4 regions of the Rossellomorea oryzaecorticis genome follow, and region 4 is predicted to be linked to each of the others. Evidence: riboswitches for the same ligand, from Rfam matches in the RefSeq annotation. Region 4 holds a riboswitch; each other region holds the start of a gene.
The links. A riboswitch is a leader RNA that binds a small molecule or an ion and turns the genes downstream of it on or off. The one in region 4 is predicted to bind S-adenosylmethionine.

Region 1: another riboswitch for S-adenosylmethionine. It lies ahead of ACKA06_RS05255 (methionine ABC transporter ATP-binding protein); the one in region 4 lies ahead of ACKA06_RS18330 (LLM class flavin-dependent oxidoreductase).
Region 2: another riboswitch for S-adenosylmethionine. It lies ahead of ACKA06_RS04405 (methionine ABC transporter ATP-binding protein); the one in region 4 lies ahead of ACKA06_RS18330 (LLM class flavin-dependent oxidoreductase).
Region 3: another riboswitch for S-adenosylmethionine. It lies ahead of ACKA06_RS05380 (O-acetylhomoserine aminocarboxypropyltransferase/cysteine synthase family protein); the one in region 4 lies ahead of ACKA06_RS18330 (LLM class flavin-dependent oxidoreductase).

The regions. Positions count from the first base shown of each region.
Region 1 is NZ_JBJOSA010000003.1:208,522-211,632, reverse strand. It holds gene uvrA (excinuclease ABC subunit UvrA) at 1-1,230, shown strand, start outside; SAM riboswitch class I at 1,706-1,810, shown strand; gene ACKA06_RS05255 (methionine ABC transporter ATP-binding protein) at 1,932-2,957, shown strand; gene ACKA06_RS05250 (methionine ABC transporter permease) at 2,947-3,111, shown strand, end outside.
Region 2 is NZ_JBJOSA010000003.1:31,304-34,414, forward strand. It holds gene ACKA06_RS04400 (methionine ABC transporter permease) at 1-465, opposite strand, end outside; gene ACKA06_RS04405 (methionine ABC transporter ATP-binding protein) at 462-1,484, opposite strand; SAM riboswitch class I at 1,631-1,737, opposite strand; gene ACKA06_RS04410 (hypothetical protein) at 1,855-2,208, opposite strand; gene ACKA06_RS04415 (thioredoxin family protein) at 2,453-2,776, opposite strand; gene ACKA06_RS04420 (toprim domain-containing protein) at 2,778-3,111, opposite strand, start outside.
Region 3 is NZ_JBJOSA010000003.1:238,822-241,932, forward strand. It holds gene metX (homoserine O-acetyltransferase MetX) at 1-293, opposite strand, end outside; gene ACKA06_RS05380 (O-acetylhomoserine aminocarboxypropyltransferase/cysteine synthase family protein) at 366-1,661, opposite strand; SAM riboswitch class I at 1,867-1,989, opposite strand; gene ACKA06_RS05385 (trans-sulfuration enzyme family protein) at 2,364-3,111, opposite strand, start outside.
Region 4 is NZ_JBJOSA010000022.1:8,821-11,931, forward strand. It holds gene ACKA06_RS18325 (sodium:solute symporter family protein) at 1-175, opposite strand, end outside; gene ACKA06_RS18330 (LLM class flavin-dependent oxidoreductase) at 203-1,573, opposite strand; SAM riboswitch class I at 1,786-1,889, opposite strand; gene rpsI (30S ribosomal protein S9) at 2,808-3,111, opposite strand, start outside.

The sequences.
Region 1 (3,111 bases), on a different contig from region 4:
GATACGATGCTTGCAGCCGATTATCTGATCGATATCGGTCCCGGAGCAGGTGTACACGGTGGAAATGTCATTTCAGCCGGAACACCCCAAGAAGTCATGGATGACAAAAAATCCTTAACAGGACAGTATTTATCCGGAAAGAGATTCATTCCGCTTCCTCAGGAAAGGCGTAAGCCGGATGGAAGATATCTTGAAATTGTCGGCGCCAAGGAAAACAACTTGAACAACGTGAAAGCAAAGTTTCCGCTCGGTGTCTTTACGGCGGTCACAGGGGTTTCCGGTTCAGGAAAGAGTACTCTGATCAATGAGATCCTTCACAAATCCCTGGCGCAAAAGCTTCATAATGCCAAAACCAAACCTGGTGAGCACAAAGAAGTGAAAGGGATCGACCATCTCGAAAAAGTCATCGATATCGATCAGTCACCGATCGGACGTACCCCTAGATCGAATCCGGCAACCTACACAGGCGTATTCGATGATATCCGTGATGTTTTTGCAACCACCAATGAAGCAAAGGTGCGCGGGTATAAAAAAGGACGCTTCAGCTTCAACGTAAAAGGCGGAAGATGCGAAGCCTGCCGCGGTGACGGAATCATCAAAATCGAAATGCACTTCCTGCCGGACGTATATGTCCCATGTGAAGTATGTCATGGTAAACGATACAACCGTGAAACGCTTGAAGTGAAATACAAGGATAAGAATATTGCGGATGTTCTTCAAATGACAGTGGAAGATGCGGTGAAGTTCTTCGAAAACATCCCGAAAATCAAACGGAAGCTTCAAACGATCTTTGATGTCGGGTTAGGCTATATCACACTCGGCCAGCCTGCGACGACCCTTTCAGGAGGAGAAGCGCAGCGTGTAAAACTGGCATCCGAGCTGCACCGCCGTTCAACCGGCCGTTCGCTTTACATCCTGGACGAACCGACAACGGGTCTCCATGTCGATGACATTTCACGTCTGCTCACCGTCCTTCAGCGCCTGGTCGATAACGGCGATACCGTACTCGTCATCGAGCACAACCTCGACGTCATCAAAGCGGCCGACTACATCGTCGACCTCGGACCTGAAGGCGGCGACAAAGGCGGAACCATCATCGCCAGCGGAACCCCGGAAAAAGTCGCGGAAGCCAAAGGATCCTATACCGGTAAGTACTTGAAGCCAATCCTTGAACGTGACCGCGAACGGATGAAAAAGAAAATCCGCGAGAAGGAAGAAGTGACGAGTTAACGATTGATGAAAGAGAGTTAGGAGAAATCCTGCTCTCTTTTTTTGCTGTTGGTTATGAAGGATTTTCTCTTGAATTAGTACACTGAGTGGATTGGAGCGGAAGGCATTTGACTCCGACGGGATTTAGAGGAAATGTCGAGACCTGTCCAGCTCCGGCGGCTAGAGGCTCGAGGTCATAAGTCAAACAAGCCAAAAAGGCAAAGAGCGCCTTTCCGGCTTGTTCGCCTTATGCTTGTCGCCTCTGAACGAGCCGCCTGAGCAATTCTTCCCGCAGGCAAAGCCGAGGAGGCTCGCCTTCCTCCCCGCGGAAAGCAAATGCCTGGAGAGCAAAGGAACGGTCAAAGTTTACACGGAAATCAACTGCGGTGATTAAAATCAAAATTCTTCAAAAACAGGATTGACAAACCAATTAGAATCCTTTACCATTACCCTAATGCTTAAACGCATCATAACTTTAACTTAATAAAGTGATATCTTCTTATCCAGAGAGGTGGAGGGACTGGCCCTGCGAAACCTCGGCAACGGGTTCTTATGAATACCGTGCCAATTCCATCAAGTCATATGACTTGAGAGATGAGAAGAGCGGGACATATACATATTTGTGCCTCTCTTCTTATGAAGGGGGGCACTTTTTATTTTTCATCCATGTCCTTCAAATACCGGCATCAAGAAGAATACACAGTGAAAGGAGCAAGTCCTGTATGATCAGAGTTCAGAATGTTACGAAAGTATTCGAGACGAAAGACGGTCCGTTCACCGCATTGAAGGATGTGTCCTTTGAAGTGAAGAAGGGAGAAATATACGGCGTGATCGGGTTCAGCGGAGCGGGAAAAAGCACGCTTGTCCGCTGTCTCAATTTTTTAGAGAAACCATCATCGGGTGATATTTTCATAGAGGGGCGCAGCCTGAAAGATCAGTCAGCAGTTGATCTGAGGAAAGAGCGTCACCGCATCGGGATGATTTTTCAGCACTTCAATCTATTTCAATCCCGGACGGTGGCAGGAAATATCGCCTATCCTCTGAAACTGGCAAAATGGCCGAAAGAAAAAATCAGCGAGAGGGTAAAGGAATTGCTCGCGTTTGTCGGCCTTGAAGATAAAGCGAAGCATTATCCGGATGAATTGTCCGGAGGGCAGAAGCAAAGGGTGGGTATCGCAAGGGCCCTTGCGACATCCCCTTCGATCCTGCTTTGTGACGAAGCAACATCCGCACTTGATCCACAGACGACGGAATCGATCCTGAACTTATTAAAGAGAATCAACGCGGAATATGGCATTACGATTGTGATGATCACCCACGAAATGGGGGTCATCCGGGAAATCTGCGACAAAGTGGCCGTCATGGAAAACGGGAAAATCGTTGAAGAGGGCAGTGTCTTCGAAATCTTTTCCAACCCGCAGACCTCGACAACGAAAAACTTCGTGAAGAGCGTCATGAATGATCAGCTGCCGGCATCGGTTCTCGATAAATTGAATGACAGCAAAGAAGGGCGCGTCTGCCGCCTCATTTTCAAAGGAGATTCGACAGGCACGCCGATCCTGTCCGAAACGGCAAAGAAATTCAATGCCCACATCAATGTATTATTCGGCCAGATCACAGAACTCCAGGGCAAGCCGTTCGGAAATCTCATCGTACAGATCATCGGCAGCAAGAAAGAAACGGAAGAAATTTTGGATTATTGGAAGAACAGAGTATTTGTAAGCGAGGTGGAGAAGCGTGCAAGTTAATTGGGAATTATTCTGGCCGAGAATCATAGAAGCGACATGGGATACAGTGGCGATGGTGTCATTCTCCCTCCTGTTTGCAACGTTGATCGGGCTTCCGCTCGGCATCATCGTCGTGGTAACGAGGAAGGGACACTTACTTGAAAATAAAGCCGTC
Region 2 (3,111 bases), on a different contig from region 4:
AATACCTGAAATGAGGGCCGGCATCGATTCCGGGATGAGCACTTTAATTATGATTGTACTTGTCTTTGCGCCCATGGCCTTTGCTGCTTCAATTACACCTTTGTTTACTTCCCTCAGGGCGATTTCAACCATTCTTGCGTAAAACGGGGCTGCCCCAATGATGAGCGCCGGCAGGGCTGCATTCGCACCGCGGATCGTATCAAGCAAGAACTTCGTGAACGGGATCAACAACACGATCAAGATGATGAACGGGATCGACCTGAATACATTCACGACAGCGCTTGTTATAGTGTAAGTAAGCTTGTTTTCCCATAGATTTTCTTTGGATGTCAAAAATAGAAGTATCCCGAGAATGATACCCAATACAAACGTGATAAGGACGGACATTCCTGTCATATAAAGGGTTTCAAGTGTTGCTTCCCAGAGTTTTTCCCAATCGACATTCGGAAAGATCGTGTCGATCATCCTGCCATCACCTCCACTTTCACCAGCTGGCTTTCGGCAAACGTGAGAGCTTCCTTAAGTTGAGATTCCTCTCCGTCCAGATGGACAAATAATGTGCCGTAAGCCCCTTTTTGGGTCTGTGATATCTGCCCCTGGAGGATATTCACTTCAAGGTCGAATTTTCTGATCAGCGAGGTGATCAGCGGCTGCCCGGTGGATTCACCCACGAACGTGAATTTCAAGACCTTCCCTGTCGGGTACTCTTTGATCAGCTGTTCGATCACTTCATCCGAATCCTGATCCTGTGATACTTCCTTCACAAACCGTTTAGTCACCTGCTGCTGCGGATTACGGAATACTTCGAGTACATCCCCGAGTTCGGCAACCTTCCCATTTTCCATCACGGCTACACGATGACAGATTTTTTTGATGACGTGCATTTCATGCGTGATCAGGACGATGGTCAATCCCAGGCGTTTATTGATATCCACAAGCAGATCAAGGATGGAATCGGTTGTCTGGGGATCAAGTGCAGATGTCGCTTCATCACACAGAAGTACTCTCGGGTTGTTCGCAAGTGCCCTTGCGATGCCTACACGCTGTTTCTGGCCGCCGCTCAGCTGCGCAGGGTATGCATCCCCTCTTCCTTCAAGCCCGACAAGCGTCAGCAGTTCGTTTGCCCTATTAACTCTTTCCTTTTTAGGAACCCCTGCTATCTCCAAGGGAAATTGAATATTATCAATGACAGTCCGTGACCACAGCAGATTGAAATGCTGAAATATCATTCCGATTGACTGCCTTGCTTCCCTGAGCTTTTTACCTTTTATTGTAGATACTGCTTGGCCGCCTACGTTGATAGTCCCTTCTGTCGGTACCTCGAGGCCATTCAGCATACGGATCAGCGTACTTTTACCGGCACCGCTGTAGCCGATCACCCCGAATATTTCACCTTCCTTAACGGAAAGGTTCACTCCGTCCACTGCAGAAATCGGCCCTGCTTTCGATTGGTATATTTTCTTCACGTCTGAGATGGTAATCATGATGTCGGTCACCTTCTTTCATTTGAGTAAAACGATCGTTCTAATAAGAATTAATACTCCTATTAAACGTGCGCCCCTTCAAAAAAGGGCAATAAAAAAACCTTCCTGCTGATAAGCAGAAAGGCATAATCATATGACTATCCTTTCTCTTATCTTTCAAAGCGTCTGCTTTGAGTGAATTGGCACCATTTCAATTTGCATTGACGGTTGCCGGGCTTCATAGGGCACGTCCCTCCACCACTCTTAATAAGAGTAAGTTAAATATATTAAGTTAAAGAGTTAAAAGTCTCAGAAAATTTTCTACAAAGGTGATTCTATCATCACGTTCAAAGACATGTCAAATGTTTTTTTCAGAAGATTACAGTTTTCATTATATTTCCACAGTTTCCTTTACCACAGGCCTGGTCAGCCATAAAACCGATTCGACGAATAGCAGCGGCCGGTATCCTCCCTTTATTTCAAGCTGATCCTGATCAACCATGTGCGATAATAGCTCATTTCCTTTAAGCAGGCAGGCAATCATATCTTCAGTTCCTTTAATCAAGAACTGAGATTCAAGGCCGTTACTGTCTTCCACGATCATACATGCCTTGCTTGAAAGGGAAATGGTGTAACGCTGATCTTTACATTGAATATCCAGGATAAATGGATTTGATGGAAATAATAGCTGCAGATGGTACTTCGAACGGCATTGTTCAATTAGAGTTTCTAAGTATTTTCTCATACATACCCTCCCGCGAATCTTCTTACCTAATACATTCTACTTCTGGGTATTTTATCCTCCACGGGTCGCTCGACATGATTCAGAAGAAATGTCATATTCTTGTCGAAAATGATAGTTTTGAATATTCAGAATATAAATTCCGAGCAATTTCTCTAAAAATTTCCCGAGAAATATGTCCTTGTTTGTAGAAAGGTTTTCCTTACTCATCGAAGAAAAATTATATAAATGACATAAAAAAAGACCCTTAGCTCGTAAAGGTCTCGGTTTTCTTCAGCATGTCGTATAGATAAGGAACCGATTGAAAGGCATAGATCCTTTCAATTTCCTTCGAATTCTTATATAGGAGCAGACAAGGAACACTTTCTATTGATTGCTCTTCTGCAAACTGCTGCAAGTAATTCAAATTGACTTTTTCGAAATGAAAAGCATGAGGGAGCTTTTCCACGATGTCAAGCATCCTCCCGGCTACCTGGCATGTCCCGCACATCGGGGTGTAGAGATACACGGCGGCCAGCTCATGTGTATTGATTGCATCATACAGTGCTCTTTCATTACTTACCTCGTTCAACTTAACTCATCCTTTTTTCCAAATATTCCGTGTGTACATCGATATTTGCGCCAACCAGTACTGAAGCAAGATGATACTCGGGTGCAGATGCCACTTCTTTATACATCCGGTCGATATATAAGTGTTCTGCTTCCGGGAATTCACGCTTGAATTGCTTCCTCAGCTTTTCGCCTGCATGATCGGCATCCACAAGTATATAAACATCTCTCTGTTCCAGCGAATCGATCAGTTCGTCCATTTTTGTGATGCTGATGGTTCCGTTCGTACAGATAATTTCAATCGGTTCCTTTATGATTCCTTTAACCTTTCGTTTATCTGTCGTACCTTCAACGATA
Region 3 (3,111 bases), on a different contig from region 4:
CTGCCGTCGTTGCCGCCAAGGACATTGAATGAAAGAATCGTATATTCATCGGTATCCAGGTACGAACCCGGGCCGATGAGTCCGTCCCACCAGCCATTGTTGCCCGGCGTCCCTTTTACAATATGATTCCCTGTAAGGGCGTGGCAGATGAGGATGACCGGGCCGTTTGCTGATCCTGTTTTTTCATAGGCAAGCTCGACCCCCTTCAGGGTCTCCCCGCTTTCAAGCGTCAGGGTTGGGATCGTAATGGAGTTGACTTCGTATCGGGCCGCTCGGGTGTGGGGATTCTCCATTCCGCCGCCTCCTTTTTTCAGTAATGGAGGGAGACGGCTTTTCGGGCCGGATCTCCCTTTTAAAAAAATTGATTATACCGGTGACGCGGCAAGTGCCGCTTCGATTGCGTGATCCAGGTCCTCGATAAGATCCTTTGCTGATTCCAGACCGACTGACAATCTCACCAATTCTTCGGTTACGCCGGTTGAGCGCAGCTCCTGTTCGTTCAGCTGCTGGTGGGTCGTCGAAGCCGGATGGATGATAAGCGATTTGGCATCGCCAACGTTCGCCACATGTGACCAGAGCGTGATGTTGTCGACCACTTTCCGGCCTGAGTCCCTGCCGCCTTTAATACCGAAGACGACGATCGAACCGGCTCCTTTTTTCAGGTATTTCTGTGTCAGTGAGTGGGAAGGGTGCTGGGCGAGGCCCGGATACGATACCCATGCCACTCCGCTGTGCTGATCGAGATGCTCGGCGATTTTCTGTGCGTTTTCCGTGTGTCTTTCGATTCGGAGATGCAATGTTTCAAGCCCCTGCAGCAGCAGGAATGCGTTCTGAGGGCTCAGGCATGCACCGAAATCACGCAGCAGCTGAACACGGAGCTTGGTGATGAAGGCTGCTTCGCCGACATCGATGCCAAAACGGATTCCGTTATAGCTCGGATCTTCTTCCACGAAGCCCGGGAATTTCTTATTGTTCCAATCAAATTTTCCACCATCAACCACAAGTCCGCCGATCGCCGTACCGTGGCCCCCGATCCATTTTGTGGCTGAATGGATGACGATGTCTGCGCCCCATTCAATCGGCTTCGTCAGATACGGTGTAGCGAAGGTATTGTCGATGATGAGCGGGATTTCATTGTCATGCGCGACTTTCGCCACCGCTTCAATGTCCAGTACGTGAAGGCTTGGATTCCCGATCGTTTCGGCAAAAACAGCCTTCGTCTTCGGCGTGATCGCATTGCGGAAGTTTTCGGGATCTGTAGGGTCGACGAAATGCACCTTGATGCCGTATTTCGGAAGCGTCGTGGAGAACAGGTTGTACGTGCCTCCGTAAAGATTAGTCGCAGCGACGATTTCATCCCCGGCACCTGCGATATTCAGGATGGACAGCGAGATTGCGGCCATTCCGGAAGAAACGCCGAGTGCACCGATTCCACCTTCTAAAAGGGCGATCCGTTTTTCAAGGACGTCCACCGTCGGATTCATGATACGGGAGTAGATATTCCCTTCTTCCTCGAGTCCGAATAATTTCGCAGCATGCTCGCTGTTGTCGAAAACGTACGATGTTGTCTGGTAGATCGGGACAGCGCGTGAACCTGTCGTTGGGTCCGGTGCCTGGCCTCCGTGCAGTAATACTGTTTCGATATCGAATTGTTTTGTCATTGTGAATTCCTCCCTGGGTTTGGTTTTTGGATTTCATTGGCTAATTCGGTTTTAGGGTATTGGTTGCGGTGGACGCTGCCGGTTTCGTTTCAGCTGGTACTTTCAGCTGGCTTGACCGGGCCGGCCATCCTTCTAGGAGTGTTGAAAGAAGAGGAAAATGAAAAACCCCCTTCCTAAGAAGAGGGTCTAATTTAATAGGGTCCTCCTCTTATCTTTCAGACTTTCGTCTGCAGGAATTAGCACCTTTTCATGCAGCTGCGTGTCGTTCGCAGGCATGAAGGTTGCCGGGCTTCATCGGGCCTAGTCCCTCCGCCTCTCTGGATAAGAGCGATTTAGTTGTTTTTTAAGTAGTGCGTTGAGATGAATTATAAAGGCTGATTGTTTCATCGTCAAGGGTATTTTCTGATTTTTTTTATTATTTTGGTATTTCGATTGTTTTGTCTTGATTTGTTTTATTTGGATAGGGTTCGTTATACCGCAGTGGATTTCCGTGCATGATTTCGCTTTCCGCGGGCGAGCGGCGAGCCTCCTCGGAGCTGCGCTCCTGCGGGGTCTCCCCAGCTTCGCTTTTCCCGCAGGAGTCTACATCATGCACTCCAATCAACTGCTGGAATCGGTAGGATCTTGTGTCCAGCTTTAAAAAAACAAAAAATTCACCTGGCGATGTTGATACCTAATTACCCTTAAAAATCATCAATTAATTTACCCAACAGATTTTTCGATTGCTTCGTTGAATTGGGCCACGATGTCTTCGGCGTCTTCTATTCCGAGGGAGATGCGGACGACGTGGGTGTTGATGCCGAGTTTTTGCTGGGCTTCTTTGGGCAGGGCACGGTGGGAGGTGCCGAGCGGGTAGGAGACGGTGGTTTCTACTCCTGCCAGGGTCGGCACGATCTTGATCCAGCCGAGCGATTTGAAAAATGTGCTGATGTTGCAGGACGCGTCGAGTTCGATGGTGACGATGGCACCGTGTCCTTTTTCGGAGAGATTGTCCGGATAGTACACGTGCTTGATATGCTGGTTCGATCGTAAGTTGTCTGCCAGGATGCCGGAATTACGGGCCTGGGCTTCCATCCTGAGGCCGAGTGTCTTTGCTCCCCTTGCCGTGAGCCATGCTTCGAACGGGCTTAAGTTGGAACCCATGTTTACCACTTTTTCCCGTGCTTTTTTTACCAGCTCTTCCTTTCCTGTCACCACGCCTGCGGTGATGTCGCTGTGGCCGCCGATGTATTTGGTGGCGCTGTGGGCCACCAGATCTACACCTTCAAGATACGGCTGGCGAAGGTATGGTGTGGCGAAGGTGTTGTCGATGATCGTTTTGAGGTTATGTTTTTCAGCAAGTTCGACGAGCTGCTGGATATCCTCCACTCTCATGAACGGGTTGGTGACCGTTTCACTGTAGAGCAATTTGGTCCGGGGCGTTATGGCCTGTTCAATTTCCTCTCGGCTC
Region 4 (3,111 bases):
CACTTAAGTACGTGGCGGCAAAGGAAAGCCCCAGGACATAAGGGCCAAGGTTCCCCCCGCCTATGGCAAAATCTCTGACACTTTTCGTCTTTTTCATACTGATAAAGCCCAGCGCGAACATCGCTGCAAGAAATATGGCAAATCCTATCCATGTATATAATGCAATTTGACTCATTTTCTTCTCCCTTCTTTTTTCAGTGTTTTATGAATGAACCGGTACAAGCTTCTTGGCAGGATGATCAGCAGGCAAGTGTCTCCGGCCTCTGCCAAACATGTTTTCCCTCAGGGTGGAGCCTTCATAATCAGTCCGGTAAATCCCCCTCTTCTGGAGTTCCGGGACAACATGGTCGACAAACTCGGTAAAGGTGCCCGGTGAATACGTCTGGGCGATATTGAAGCCGTCCGCGTCCCCTTCTACAGCCCATCTTTCGATTTCATCCGCAATCTGCTCAGGGGTGCCGATGAACTTGACCGTCCCGTTACCCAGGCCGTGATTCTTGATCGCTTCCCGGAGCGTCCACCTTTTGTTCGGATCTTTTCCGTACATATCGAGATTCCCCTGCATTGCATCCGTTTCAATGTCTTCGATATATTGATCGGGGTCGAATTGCGAGAAATCAATACCCGTATGACCTGATAAAAGAGATGCCGTTCCTTCGTAGCTGACATGGTTTGTAAGTTCTTCATATTTGGCATATGCTTCTTCCTCTGATGAACCTATGATAGGCAGGATCATCGGGAAGATCAGGAGCTCGGCCGGGTTTCTTCCCTGTTCCTCTGCCCGTCTCCGGATATCCGATGTATAAAGCTTCAGCCCGTCCAGTGAGTGATTTTTTGTAAATACCGCTTCGGCATGCTTTGCTGCAAAATCCCTGCCTTTAGGGGAAGATCCCGCCTGGAATAATACCGGGGTGCGCTGCGGCGACGGCTCCACCAGATGAGGACCCGGCACACTGAAGAATTCTCCTTCGTGGTTGATGGGGTGAACTTTTTCAGGTTCCGCAAAGGTATCATTTTCTTTATCATAAACAACCGCTTCGTCCTCCCAGCTGTGCTCCCACAATTTATAAGCGACCTGGAGAAATTCATCGGCTCTGTCATATCTCAGTTCCTTCGGAAGCCTGCCCGAAAGCCCAAGGTTCACGGCTTCACTCTCCAGATACGAGGTAACCACATTCCACGCAATTCTTCCGCCTGTCAGATGATCGAGCGTCGATAACTGCCGTGCCAGTGAATAAGGCTTTGCATAGGTAGTCGAAATGGTCGGGGCGAATCCCAGGTGTTCAGTTACGGCGGCCATCGCTGAAATTGGAATGACCGGATCATGTGCAGGCAGCTGCACTGCACCCCTGACCGCTGCATCATGACTGTTTTCATATACGCTGTATGTACCAAGCACATCCGCGATGAACATCGCATCAAATTTCCCGCGTTCGAGCGTCTCTGCGGTTTCGATCCAGTAAGCCAGGCTGTTATGAGAAGTACCTTGATCTTTTTCATGCTTCCATAAGCCTGTTGAATGCGGTGAAGGCGAATTTTGAATAAAGCCGTTTAGATGAATTTGTTTTTTCATGGGACAGGTCTCCTTTTTCTTAAAAATTGATTGGCCGTGGCTTGGGATTGGATTGATATGATGCTGGGTGATGAGATGGGAGTAGGTAGGGTTGTGACTTTTAGTGTTAGTATTCTTATCGTTATACTTGGTTTAGAAACAGCGACTCACCAACTATCTGCTGCAACGAAAAAACCTCTCCCGATGAGGAAGAGGTTCAATTCTATACCATCCACTCATCTTTCAAGCATCTGCTTGCTGGAATTAGCACCTTGTTACAAGTAACGGTTGCTGCGGGATCACGGGACCAGATTCCTCCCCCGGCTCTTGATAAGGATTTATTCAGTTGTGTTGTTCGAATTTTTATCATCATAACGGAGTCGGAATAATCTGTCAAATCAGAATTTTAATTTATAAGTGGGCTGATTTGTGAAGATGGTCACAAGTTTAAATTTGGAAACGCTTACCTTTATTCTTAAATCTAAAAGAGTGTTTTAATAGAAAATCTTGATGTTCCAGCCTTTATTGGCAGTTAATTCGGGAGAGACTCTTTTACTTTAAAGGAATAATGAACTATATATGGTGGAGAATCTAGTTATAAATGATCCTTTTTGTGAGTTTTTTGTTGGGGGAGGAGCCATGGGGACAGGTCCGGCGGTTTTTTTAAAAGTTAATTCGATCTTATAGTGTGAGAAATCCGTCCTTGTGGTGAGTGTTGCTGATGAAAGCAGATTAACGTTCGCGGTAATCCAAATTTCAGGACAATAAGGACGAAAACCTGACGATAAGGCGAACTATAATGTGGAATGGACCACCAAATACCGGCTTTGACGTTCATCTGGCTTTCAAAACCCAGGAATGGCACGGCGGTTCAAAACGAACTTGAAGTAATCTTTTAATTTTGCTGTATAATCTTCGAATTTAGCCCGAAAATCTTTTAATTTTGACCATTAATCTTTTAATTTCCTCCACTTATCTTTCGATTTTCAGGATAATTCCGCCACTTGGGAAATTAAGGAAAAACGATGAGATGTTTCAAAATCCTGTACATAGATATGTGCGGGGTCTGCCGATATAAGTGCGAAATTCCCAATATAAGAGCGGAAAATCTGATATAAGTGCGAAATTCACCTATTAAGTGCGAACTGCCGATTTTTCGACAAACGTCTGCCATACAACCTCCGCATTCTCGACACCCAAACCACACAATAAAAAAGACCCCCAACCAAAAGGTTGAGAGTCTCTTGTAAGCAAATTAACGCTTTGAGAATTGTGGTGCACGACGAGCGCCTTTAAGACCGTATTTTTTACGTTCTTTCATACGAGCGTCACGAGTTAACAATCCAGCGCGTTTTAGAGAACCGCGGTACTCAGGATCAGCTTGTAGTAAAGCACGAGCGATACCGTGACGGATCGCACCAGCTTGACCAGCGTAACCTCCACCGTGTACGTTTACTAAAACGTCATAGTTACCAAGAGTTTCAGTTGCAACTAGTGGCTGCTTGATTACTTCTCTTAGTGCTGCGAATGGGATATATACTTCTACTTCACGATCATTG